DNA from 4 places in the Halomonas sp. 111 genome. Region 3 is predicted to be linked to each of the others. Evidence: predicted binding sites of a transcription regulator. Region 3 holds the regulator's gene; each other region holds the start of a gene.
What was found. The regulator sigma-54, encoded in region 3, starts transcription at its own class of promoters, with help from an activator protein. The targets are predictions, from matches to a motif close to TGGCACNNNNNTTGCTNT.

Region 1: ACT3T7_RS01320 (nitrate reductase) is a predicted target of sigma-54. The motif match lies at 1,065-1,082, and genes of this name have one in related genera.
Region 2: glnA (glutamate--ammonia ligase) is a predicted target of sigma-54. The motif match lies at 1,568-1,585, and genes of this name have one in related genera.
Region 4: ACT3T7_RS15160 (P-II family nitrogen regulator) is a predicted target of sigma-54. The motif match lies at 1,792-1,809, and genes of this name have one in related genera.

What each region holds. Positions count from the first base shown of each region.
Region 1 covers NZ_JBQSYV010000001.1:275,810-278,943, reverse strand. The annotation lists gene ACT3T7_RS01325 (NAD(P)/FAD-dependent oxidoreductase) at 1-566, opposite strand, end outside; gene ACT3T7_RS01320 (nitrate reductase) at 1,325-3,134, shown strand, end outside.
Region 2 covers NZ_JBQSYV010000038.1:6,202-9,335, forward strand. The annotation lists gene glnA (glutamate--ammonia ligase) at 1-1,334, opposite strand, end outside; gene ACT3T7_RS18110 (acyltransferase family protein) at 1,821-2,849, opposite strand; gene ACT3T7_RS18115 (alpha/beta hydrolase) at 3,015-3,134, shown strand, end outside.
Region 3 covers NZ_JBQSYV010000003.1:109,613-112,746, reverse strand. The annotation lists gene lptB (LPS export ABC transporter ATP-binding protein) at 1-684, shown strand, start outside; gene ACT3T7_RS03290 (RNA polymerase factor sigma-54) at 808-2,220, shown strand; gene hpf (ribosome hibernation-promoting factor, HPF/YfiA family) at 2,319-2,627, shown strand; gene ACT3T7_RS03280 (PTS sugar transporter subunit IIA) at 2,632-3,102, shown strand.
Region 4 covers NZ_JBQSYV010000021.1:30,351-33,484, reverse strand. The annotation lists gene ACT3T7_RS15165 (ammonium transporter) at 85-1,332, opposite strand; gene ACT3T7_RS15160 (P-II family nitrogen regulator) at 1,379-1,717, opposite strand; gene ACT3T7_RS15155 (accessory factor UbiK family protein) at 2,070-2,450, shown strand; gene ACT3T7_RS15150 (helix-turn-helix transcriptional regulator) at 2,650-3,134, shown strand, end outside.

The sequences.
Region 1 (3,134 bases), on a different contig from region 3:
CGATTCATCAATCGCTCGCTGCGCTGTAGAACGCTGACGCTGGCACCCCGCTTGCGAAGCCCTTCGGCGGCCTCCAGGCCCAACAAACCGCCGCCGATTACGACACATTCGCCGCCCTGTAGGGCAAGCGTTGCGAGCGTGTCGGCATCTTGCAGGGTACGAAACCCATACACGCCGTTAAGGCCAATGCCGGGAACCTCGGGCAGCGTTGGGCGTGAGCCGGTGGTAATCACCAAGCGGTCATAGGTCAGCGTGCGGCAGGTAGTGACAACACGCTGCTCTTCGCGGTTGATCTCCAGCACGCATTCATTCAGGTGGAGGGTGATACCTTGCTTGGCGTACCACTGCGCATCCCGCAAGGTGAGGGCGCTAGGCGGCATTTCATCGGCGAGCAGTGGCGATAGCAGTATCCGGTTATAAGCGGGAGATGCTTCTGCACCAATCACCGTTATCTGCTGGGGTCGGTGAGGCAATTTAACGACCGCCTCTAGCAGACGCTGGCTCGCCATGCCGTTGCCGATAATGACCAAGTGATCATCAGACGAGCACCGAGAGATAGCGATCATAGGTTGCTCCTTACAGTTTAGCGCTTGGCTACAAATGCCTATCCACAAATACTCGGCAGCGCTGAAGAAAAGCCAATAAAAAAAGCCCCTGAGTCAGCGTCCCGGGCAAGTGGATTACCAGGAAAACCGTATCAGGGGCTTCGTTGCCCGGTAGCTGAGGCCAAACCCGTTTGTTGGGTTTCGCACAGAGCAGCCACCGTTGGCTGCCCGCTAAGCTTAAATTTATCTAACCAGTACAGGGCAATTAATCAGCCAAATATCGTTAATTATTTATTTTTATATTGATTATCAATGCTTTGGTTTAAAGAGGTAGATTGAAGGCAGCGCCTTTTCAGCCGCTTACGCTCAGCCTGCGCACGCTATTGGTGCGCTAAGCGGTAAGAATGCACCGTGAGTAGTCAACGTTAGCAAAAAACCTGCCTACAAGATAAGTCGAAAGATATTTTATTGGTTATTAACCTTCTGTTTAATTTGGTGTTTTTGTTTTAATGGGTTGGTTGGCGTAGGCCTTGCTATTACCTTGGCAACAAGCAACAAAGCACAAATGGGTTTATCGGCACAATAAAATGCAGCCATCGAGTTTGAGGGGCAAATAACAACGCTAACGCCATCAGACGACAGGCCATTAATAAGTATGTCCAATCCCAGCAGTGCGACATTTGGCACCGGTGCAGGTGTCCCTGAGACAACGGCGTCCAGGCAGGCTTTTTGTGAGGCTCGCTTGGGCGCTTTTTGCTTTTAAGCGGGAGGAAATCAGTATGTCCCAGGCCACACGCTCGGCTTGTAAAGCAAACACAACGTGCCCTTATTGCGGTGTCGGCTGCGGCGTAATCGCCACTGTGGCTAGCGGCACAATCAGCGCCGTTGAAGGCGACCGTGACCACCCCGCCAACTTTGGTCGGCTATGTGTGAAAGGCTCGGCACTTCACGAAACCCTCGGCCACCATGACCGGCTCACCACGCCCTGGGTCGATGGCCAAGCGGTTGACTGGAATGTGGCGTTAACCACCTTGGCAGAGCGGTTGCAAACAACTCGCGCAACTTACGGCGCTGAGTCAGTCGGTGCCTATCTTTCAGGCCAGCTATTGACCGAAGATTACTATGTGGCCAATAAGCTATTTAAAGGCTTTTTAGGCACGCCGCACCTGGATACCAACTCACGGCTCTGCATGGCCTCTGCCGTGGCGGCGTATAAACGTTCGTTGGGCGCGGATGCCGTTTCCTGCAACTATGAAGATATTGAAGAGGCCGAGCTGGTGGTGCTGGTGGGCTCGAATCTGGCCTGGAACCATCCAGTACTCTATCAGCGCTTGAAGGTCGCCAAAACGCGCAATCCGCTGATGCGGGTGGTGGTCATCGACCCACGCGTGACCGACAGCTGCGAAATTGCCGACCTTTACCTCGGCATCGCACCCGGCAGCGATGCGGTGCTGTTCAACGGTCTGCTGGCCTGGATGGCTGAGAATAACAAGCTGGATCAGCTCTATCTGGACCGCCATACACAAGGTTTCGACGAAGCGCTACTGGCCGCGAGCCACTGCGACATTAATGGCGTGGCGGCGATATGTGATATCGACCCAGAGCGGCTGGAGACCTTTTACTACTGGTTTGCCAGCCAACTCCATGTCGTGACGCTCTACTCCCAGGGCGTCAATCAATCCACAAGCGGTACTGATAAGTGCAACGCGATCATCAACTGTCATCTGGCGGGCGGCAAAATCGGCTTGCCGGGGGCGGGGCCTTTCTCGATTACCGGCCAACCCAATGCCATGGGCGGGCGTGAAGTGGGTGGGCTTGCCAACCAGCTGGCCGCGCATATGGATTACCACACGCCCGGCGCCCTCAGGCGAGTCACCCGCTTCTGGGCGACGGAAACGTTAACGCCTGAATTGCCCCAGGCGCCTGGCTATAAGGCGATTGAGCTTTTTGAAGCAGTTGAGCGGGGCGACATAAAGGCGCTGTGGATAATGGCCACCAACCCGGTGGTCAGCTTGCCGGATGCCGCCCGCGTGCGGCGTGCGCTTGAAAAGTGCCCACTGGTAATTGTGTCTGAGTGCGCCAGCCATACCGACCTGCTGGCGTACGCCGATATCATTCTGCCCGCGACGGGGTGGTCTGAAAAAGACGGCACGGTGACCAATTCCGAACGGCGTATTTCGCGCCAGCGTGGTTTGCTACCTGCGCCTGGCCAAGCGCGTCACGACTGGTGGATTATCTGCGAAGCCGCCAAACGGTTGGGCTTTCATGAGGCGTTTGACTATAGCCATCCCCATGAGATTTTTGATGAGCACGCGCGCCTTTCCGCCTTCGAGAATGAAGGGACGAGCAAACGGCTATTCGATATTTCCGGCCTGGTGGGGCTTGGGCGCGAGGGCTACGACGCGCTGGCGCCTATTCAGTGGCCGGTTACGTCTTCAGCACCTCACGGAACGGCACGGTTGTTTGACGACGGTGAATTCGCCACGCCTAATGGGCGAGCCAATTTCATCGCCATAACGCCGCGCTTGCCGGAGCAGCGCTTAAGTGACGACTACCCGCTGCGCCTGAATACCGGGCGTATTCGCGACC
Region 2 (3,134 bases), on a different contig from region 3:
AGTTCGATGTAGGCATCAATCATATCGTCGGTGAACACGCCACCTTCGGTCAGGAACGCACGGTCAGCGTCGAGCGCTTCCAGGGCCTGGTCCAGGCTGTTGGCAACGGTCGGTACCAACTTGCCTTCTTCTGGCGGCAAGTCGTACAGGTTCTTGTCCATGGCATCGCCAGGATGAATCTTGTTCTTGATGCCGTCGATACCCGCCATTAGCAGGGCAGCAAACGACAGGTACGGGTTAGCGGTCGGGTCAGGGAAGCGGGTTTCAACGCGCTTGCCTTTGGGGCTTACCGTATAGGGAATCCGGATAGAGGCAGAACGGTTACGGGCGCTGTAAGCCAGCATAACCGGCGCTTCAAACCCCGGTACCAAACGCTTGTACGAGTTGGTAGAGGCGTTGGTGAAGGCGTTCAGAGCGCGTGCGTGCTTGATCACACCACCGATGTAATACAGGGCCATTTCCGACAGGCCTGCGTACTCATCACCGGCAAACTGGTTCTGACCATCTTTCCAGAACGACTGGTGAATATGCATACCAGAACCGTTGTCGCCAACCAGCGGCTTGGGCATGAAGGTCGCGGTTTTGCCGTACGCGTGGGCCACATTGTGGATCACGTACTTCATTTCCTGAACTTCGTCCGCCTTCTTCACCAGCGTATTGAATTTAACGCCGATCTCGTTCTGCCCCGCATTCGCCACTTCGTGGTGGTGAACTTCAACGGTCTGACCAATCGCTTCCAGGGTGTTACACATCGCGCCACGAATATCGTGGAAGCTGTCGACCGGAGGAACCGGGAAGTAACCGCCTTTAACGCGCGGACGGTGCCCCAGGTTGCCGCCCTCTACCTGATTACTGGTCGCCCAAGCGCCCTCGTCGGAAGAAATCTTGTACATGGAGCCCTGAATATCGGACTTCCAATGTACTTCGTCAAAAATAAAGAACTCAGGCTCCGGACCGAAGAAAGCAGTATCGCCCAGGCCGGTGGACTCCAGGTACGCCTCAGCGCGCTTAGCAATAGAACGCGGGTCACGATCATAGCCCTGCATCGTGGCTGGCTCAATGATATCGCAACGCAAAATCAGAGTAGCGTCTTCGGTGAAGGGGTCGAGGAAAGCAGTGCCATCTTCCGGGCGCAGGATCATGTCGGATTCGTTAATGCCTTTCCAGCCCTCGATTGAGGAGCCATCGAACATTTGACCATTTTCGAAGAACTCTTCGTCTACATCGCGGGCAGGCACGGTAACGTGCTGCTCTTTACCACGAGTATCGGTGAAACGCAGGTCCACCCACTTAACATCATGTTCTTCAATTAGCGCGAGAGTCTTGGCTGACATTGTGCCTCCGATATGGGCGTGGCTTAAAGCATGTAACAGTAAGCTATCGATAAAAGTGTTATTAGACAAACCCCGTCATTCAATAAAGTACGTGCCTGACAGGCCTATCCTTTTTGTTCGCTTAACATTTGCCTGAAATTGAATCACACATCGCCTAGCGATCATTTCAAACCGGCTATTGTTGTAGCACGCCGAGAGGCATCTGCCTACGGTGGCTAGCCGCTGACAAATATAATGCAGAGAACATGCCAATCCTGCACCAACATGACCGAAACAATTACTAACCTGTTGTTTTAAGGCATATAAAAGCTGCGTCTGCATGCCTCTCTATGACGCATAAGTATTTCCCGAGGCTTTTAAACACACACGGACCTGTTTTTTTGACCCAAAATAGATCAAACACAAGCATAAGCGCACCTAATTGGTGCATGAAAGACATAGAGCGCCCCTCTCGGCTTCCAACCCACCGCACAGCGCGTCAACGCCCTACACTTTTAGCCGCTTGCCAAACATCATGGCCCCGGCTTTTGTGGTGTTCGCCATTTTACTGAGCAGGATAGAGCCCGTGGCGCCCGTCACTATCAGCAGCAGCACGTAAACCGTTATAGGCAACGCCAACGGCATCACCAACGCATCGGTAATGGCAAAAAACATGGGGTGCGCCAGGTAAATACCAAACGAATACTGGTTGATATAGCGCACCCAGCGAGGCGCTGTGATGTCTTTTAAATAACGCATCGCTACAAGCGTTGAGAGTATGAACAGCGGTATCACCCACACTTCCTTGGATGAGAACTGCAGCCACCCCGCCACACTGGCCGCGACCAGCAGGCAAACCAACACGACCAACCACAAAGGCCACGACAGGTACTGCATCCATAAAGGCCGCAGCGGTGCCTGGGCTCCACTATCAAAGGGGTAGTAACGCACTAGCGCCAGGGCCAGAAAGAACAGATATATCCAGCCCAGAGGCGCTACCCAGAGCAGATACCCCGGCAGCGCCACACCCAGCCAATACGCCACTCCCCAGTACGCCATACTCACCCAACAGCTCACCCACAGCCACGGCACCGGGTTAAAGCGCCACAGCTGCCAACGGGTAAACAGCCAATAAGCGATATAAAACTGCATGGCGATAATCAAGAAATAACCGTGCCACCCGGCGAAAACAAAGTACTCCAGCGCATTGGCGACAAAGCCTACCGACTCCCCTGCCATGTACAGCCGGACCCACTCGGCCGTCGAGTAGATAAAGCCATATACCAGATAAGGCAGCATGACGTACTTTACCCGTTGGGCCAAAAAGCCAGGCGGCACTGCCTTGTCATAGCGCATGGCAAACACAAACACTGAAATGAACAAAAAGATCGGTGTGCCCAATACCAGCGGCAGGCGCATCAGGTCGGTGGCCAGGTTATCCACACGCTGATTAACGTGGTCCAGCAAATGAAATAAAAACACGGCCACGCAGCCGTACGCACGCAACCAGTAAATTTCCTCTATCCTTTTATGCATACCTGCTCCGTGTATGCCTGACATTCGCCTGCGCTGAACAGTGTCGGCGGGTACGGGGTACGACGCTATAACCTTGCGATAATTCCCGGAGGCTGTTTGTCGCTCTTCTCATTTTCAAGTGTATTTCACGGGTTGTTACGTTTCTTGTTGACCAGCCTGACAGCCCTGGCGGGCCTATGGAGCCTGTTTAACGCCGCCGTTGCTGGCGAGGTGCACTACGCCACCTTTGACTCGCCCACGCTGGGCCACGCCTACCCTTACACCGTGTATCTACCCGACCATTAT
Region 3 (3,134 bases):
CGCCGCCGCGTGGTTAAAGACATTAGCCTGGAGATTGCTCAAGGCAGCGTGGTAGGCCTACTTGGCCCTAACGGCGCGGGCAAAACCACATCGTTTTATATGATTGTGGGCCTGGTGAAGTCTGATGCGGGTACGGTGCGTATCGACGAGCAAGACTTAACCCGCGTTCCCATGCACGAACGCGCGATGGCCGGCATTGGCTATCTACCCCAGGAAGCGTCTATTTTTCGCAAGCTATCGGTTGCGGATAATATTATGGCGATTCTGGAAACCCGCAAAGATCTGGACAGGGCAGGACGAGAGCAGCGGCTTGAGGCCCTGCTTGACGACTTTCATATTACCCACATCCGTGACAACCTGGGCATGAGCCTTTCCGGCGGCGAGCGGCGGCGCGTCGAAATTGCCCGCTCCTTGGCCACAGAGCCCGCGTTTATCTTGCTGGACGAGCCATTTGCAGGTGTCGATCCCATCTCGGTTGGTGAAATCAAGAGCATTATTCGCGCCTTAAAACAGCGCCACATTGGCGTGCTAATTACTGATCATAACGTCCGAGAAACACTGGATATTTGCGATATCGCCTATATTGTCGGTGACGGCCACATTATTGCTGGCGGCAGCCCTCAGACTATCCTTGATAACCAAAAAGTGAGGGAAGTTTACCTGGGTGCTGATTTTCGCTTATGAATTTAATTTCACCGCTAAACAGTGATCTGCAGTAAAAATTTTATCAGTGGCATGCTTATTGCACTTGCACAACAACATGACTCGCACTAGGGTGAAGCTTTCCGATTAACGAGTGGTTCTCAGATGGTCATGAAAGCTTCTCTCCAATTGCGTATCGGTACGCAGCTGACCATGACACCTCAGCTGCAGCAAGCGATTGCACTGCTACAGCTATCGACATTGGATCTACGTCAGGAAATTCAGCAGGCACTGGATGCCAACCCAATGCTGGAGCAGGAAGACGAGTTCGGCGAGCAGGCGACCGTCGAAACACCCGACGAGGAGTGGTCAGAAAGCATTCCCGAGGAACTGTCTGTCGATAGCGACTGGTCTGACACTTACCAGGACATGGGTAGCTCTGGCAGCAGCGAAGGCCCCGATTTTGAACGCCAGGCCGCGGGACAAAGCCTGCATGGACATCTCCTTTGGCAGCTGGCGATGACCGATTTTACGGCTCGTGAGCAGCTAATCGCCGAAAGCCTGATTGATGCACTGGATGCCAATGGCTACCTGACGCAGCCGCTCAACGATATCCGCGATGGGTTACGTGCTCAAAGCATCGAAGGTCTCAGCCAGCGAGAGTTGGAGACCATTCTGATGCGTTTACAGCAGTTCGAGCCAACGGGCGTCTTCGCCCGTGACTTGCGCGAATGTTTGATGCTTCAGTTAGCAACGCTCCCCGACGACACGCCCCTACTTGTTCCCGCGCGCCGATTGGTTCGTCAGTTTCTTGAAGCGCTGGGCAAAAATGACATTCGCCTATTAAAGCGCCGCCTAAGCCTGGACGATGAGCAGCTAGACGATGTGATCGGTCTGATCCGAAGCCTGGACCCACGCCCAGGCAGCGCTTATGGCGTCACCGACGATAGCTATATCACGCCCGACCTGGTCGTACGTCATGACCATGAAGGCTGGCACCTGGAGCTTAACCCTGAAGCCCTGCCCCGGCTGCGTATCCAGCCCGACTACGCCAGTTTAATCAAGCGTGCAGACAAGAGTCAGGATAACCAGTTTTTAAAAGAGCACTTGCAAGAAGCGCGCTGGCTAATCAAAAGCCTGTCCAGCCGCAACGACACGCTTCTACGCGTAGGACGCGAGATTATCACTCGCCAAATCGGTTTTTTAGAGCACGGTGAAGAAGCGATGAAGCCGTTGATTCTTGCCGATATTGCCGAGGCGGTTGAGATGCACGAATCAACCATTTCTCGGGTCACCACACAAAAATATATCCATACCCCACGGGGCGTCTTCGAACTTAAGTACTTTTTCTCAAGCCAAATTAGCGGGCAGGATGGCGCAGACAGCCACTCAAGCACCGCGATTCGCGCCCGGCTTAAAAAGTTGATTCAAGATGAGCCTCCCGGCAAACCTCTTTCGGACAGTCGTTTGGTGACATTACTGGGAGATGGCGGCATCACAGTGGCACGCCGTACGGTGGCGAAATATCGTGAGTCGCTGGGCATTCCCTCATCAAGTGAACGTCGTCGTTTGCGTTAGTCGTTACAAGAGAAATGGCAAAACTCGCGACAGGGGCTTTGCAACACCGTAAAAAGGGTTACAATCGAAATTCAGTCCGATGGATAAGGAGCACGTCAATGCAAGTAAATATCACGGGTCATCATGTAGAACTGACTGACGCCTTGCGTGACTACGTTAATGAAAAGCTTGAACGCATCGAACGTCATTACGACCACATCACCACGGTACAAGTCACCTTATCTATTGAGAAGGAGCGCCAACATGCCGCGTGCACCCTTCATGCGGCAGGCGCCGACCTACATGCCGACGCCGAAGATGTCGACATGTACGCCGCTATTGACGCCTTAGCAGACAAAATTGATCGTCAACTCGTTAAGCACAAGGAAAAAGCACAAGCTCGCGCCCAAGGCGCTGGCGTGCGTTAATTCAATGACGTTGGAAACCATCCTCCCCCCGGAGCGCGTACTTTACGACGTGCCCGGGGGCAGCAAAAAGCGGGTGCTGGAGTTTTTCAGCACCTTTATCGCTCAAAATACACCCAGTCTGGATAGTCAGGAAGTTTTCAGCCGACTGATCGGCCGGGAACGCCTTGGCAGCACGGGGATCGGTAACGGCGTCGCCATCCCCCATGCGCGCAGCCCACATTGCGTTACGCCTATTGCGGGTTTTTTAAAATTATCAGAACCTATTGATTTTGATGCTATTGATGGCGACCCGGTCGACCTCGTCTTTGTGCTGCTTGTTCCCGAAGAGGCTGACGACACGCATTTGTCGCTTTTGGGCCAAGTGGCCACCATTATGAATGATGCGAGCACACGCCAGGCATTACGCAAAACCAGCAGCCAGCGCGATTTGCTTGACCTGCTGATGAGCAAGATTCGCGAACAGGCCGCTCCATAATCGCCCATAACGACTAACACGTTTTCATGCGT
Region 4 (3,134 bases), on a different contig from region 3:
ACCGCTACAGGCGGAGAATAAAAAAGGCCTTCCTCGAAAGGAAGGCCATCACGCGCATGTCAGCTCACTGGGTGTGCATTATGCTTATTTCTTAACGCTAAACTCAGGGTAGGCTTCAAGACCGCATTCCGCGATATCCACACCTTCATACTCTTCTTCTTCACTAACCCGGATGCCCATGATGGCTTTCAGCACCAGCCAAACCACCAGGCTTGCCAGGAACACCCAACCGAAGATACCGGCAATACCCATCATTTGAGCACTAAAGGACGCGCCATCATTAGTGATAGGCACCGCCAATACGCCCCAGATACCCGCCACGCCGTGAACGGAAATAGCACCGACCGGATCATCCAGTTTGAGCTTATCAAGCGACACTATCGCTACTACCACGATGACACCGCCAATAGCCCCGATAATGGTGGCACCTAATGCCGTTGGTGAGAGCGGGTCAGCGGTAATCGCCACCAAGCCTGCCAGCGCACCGTTAAGCGCCATGGTAAGGTCCGCTTTACGGAACCACAGTTTGGCCAGGACCAGCGCGGCGATCACACCGCCAGCAGCGGCCGCATTGGTATTGGCAAACACTTGGGCGACGTTGTTGGCCGACTCGATATCCGAGACTTTTAGCTCAGAGCCTCCGTTGAAGCCGAACCAACCCATCCACAAAATAAACGTACCCAGCGTTGCCAGCGGCATGTTGGCACCTGGAATGGCATGGATAGCGCCATCTTTACCGTACTTGCCCTTACGCGGGCCAAGAATCAGCACGCCTGCCAGAGCAGCGGCAGCGCCGGCCATGTGGACGATACCCGAACCGGCATAATCCGAGTAACCCACGCTGCTCAGCCATCCGCCACCCCAGGTCCAGTAGCCAGAAACCGGATAGATAAAGGCGGTCATGACCACAGCGAAGGCCAAAAAGGCCCATAGCTTCATGCGCTCAGCGACCGCACCGGAGACAATCGACATAGCAGTAGCCACAAAGACAACCTGGAAGAAGTAATCAGCGCGCTGGGAGTAGTAGGGCGCATCCTCGCCACCCGCCAGCACCGAATCTACGCTGTTCTCAGTGCCCAGCAGAAAGCCCAGACTTGGCAAGAAGCCGCCTTCGCCGCTGGAGTACATGAGGTGGTACCCCACCAGCAGATACATGGTGCAGGCAATCGCAAACAGCGCGATGTTTTTAGTCAGGATTTCGGCGGTGTTTTTAGCGCGCACCATGCCCGCTTCAAGCATGGAGAAGCCCGCGGCCATCCACATGACCAATACACCGCAAATCAAGAAGTAAAACGTGTCGAGCGCGTAGCTCAGATCAGCCAGTTCGTTCATTTGTTAGTTCCCCGTTGAACTACGAAGTATCCCGGTAAGTCCCTGTTTAAACGGCATCAGCGCCGCGTTCACCGGTACGAATTCGGATGACATCTTCGAGCGGCGTGACGAATACTTTGCCATCGCCGATTTTTCCGCTGTTGGCGGCATTGCAAATGGCATCCATCACGCTTTCCAGCCGCGCATCGTCAACCGCCACTTCTACTTTTACCTTGGGCAGAAAATCGACCACGTACTCGGCACCACGGTAGAGCTCGGTATGCCCTTTCTGACGCCCAAAACCTTTTACCTCTGTCACGGTAATGCCCTGCACGCCGTTGTCGGCCAGTGCTTCGCGAACGTCGTCAAGTTTGAATGGCTTGATGATGGCGGTAATGAGTTTCATCCCGTATCTCCCCTGCTGGATAAGTCCTGCTGAATGGGTAGCGGCGTTGCCGCTGAAAATGGCGATGCTCTACCAATGCGCATACCGTGCCACTAGCTAATTTTTTATTAATTTTTAGCGACTTAATAAAAAACAAGGCGCTTTTACACAAACGTTGAGATCAGGAAAGGCGTAGGGCCCAACCGATTGCACCAAAAAAGAACCGGCGCGAACGATTAACGCACTATTACTGGGCAACGAGATAAACGGATAAATGCGCCAATGCCACACGCAATACATGCGTACTGGCGGCGGGTTGCGTATCCTTAAAATAGTGCCCACTTTTAAAGCATCACTATTTAAGGAGAGAACCATGACGCCCCAGGACCGTATTAGCCGTTTGGCACAACAGATTGGCGACCGCTTACAAAATGCGTCACAAGCGCCCGAAGATATTCAGAAAGGCGTTCAACAGGTGGTTCGTGGTGCCTTTGATCGCTTGGAGCTCGTATCGCGGGAAGACTTCGATATCCTGATGGATGTGCTGCAGCGCACGCGCTCGCGGGTAGAAGCCCTGGAGAGGCAAGTAGCGCAACTGGAAGCCACGATGGAAGCGAGTCAGCCTGAGAAGCACCTGCCAGTCGCCACTAAGGCCGCTGAAAGCGCTCATCCCAACGCCGATATGGATGCTCCCGCTGCCCAAAAACCGGCTGCCAGCAGCACACTGAATGACGATAAGAAAAGCGATACGTAAGTACAGCACTGGTAACACCTGCCGCCACCAAAATGAGAACATCTATCATTGCGTTTTAATCTAACGATGATAGGATCACGATGATTCACGCGTTCTCTGGATAACCCACGAACCGCACCTCGTTTCAAGCGTCGCTCTTTTGGGCGGCGTTTTCTCGCTGGGTTGATCACTGGATGACCAAGCAGCAGGGTCCCTATTGATGCCAACCTTTACGTCGTTAACACCATCGACACTTAGCCAACTGGGCCAAACGTTCGGCATTGACTACCTGTATGCCGGGGAAGGGATTGACGACCCGATTGCCCAAGGCAGCGTCAGTGATTTACCGCTCTCTTCTGCGCTGCATCTCACCTTGTCCGACCTTGATGTTCATCAACGCTATGTCTCCCGCTCTACGCAGACAGTGCCCTGGTTTCTAAGTGTTGTTTTGGAAGGCTGGATTGACATCGCCCAAGGCCAGAAGCGGCTGACCATAGGCGCGGGGCAGGGGTTCTGCGCGCACTTTACCCCGCAGGCGCCGTTGATCGTTGAACAACCGGCACAGCCACGGCTGCGTACCCTCAATATTGCGGTGCTGGCCACTATTCCCAATGCGTTACCTAGCGCTCAAGCGCCTCAATTGCATGCTTGGGCACCACCTTCCACACTCTTTGCTCAGCTACGCGCTAGCTGCGAAACGCCACT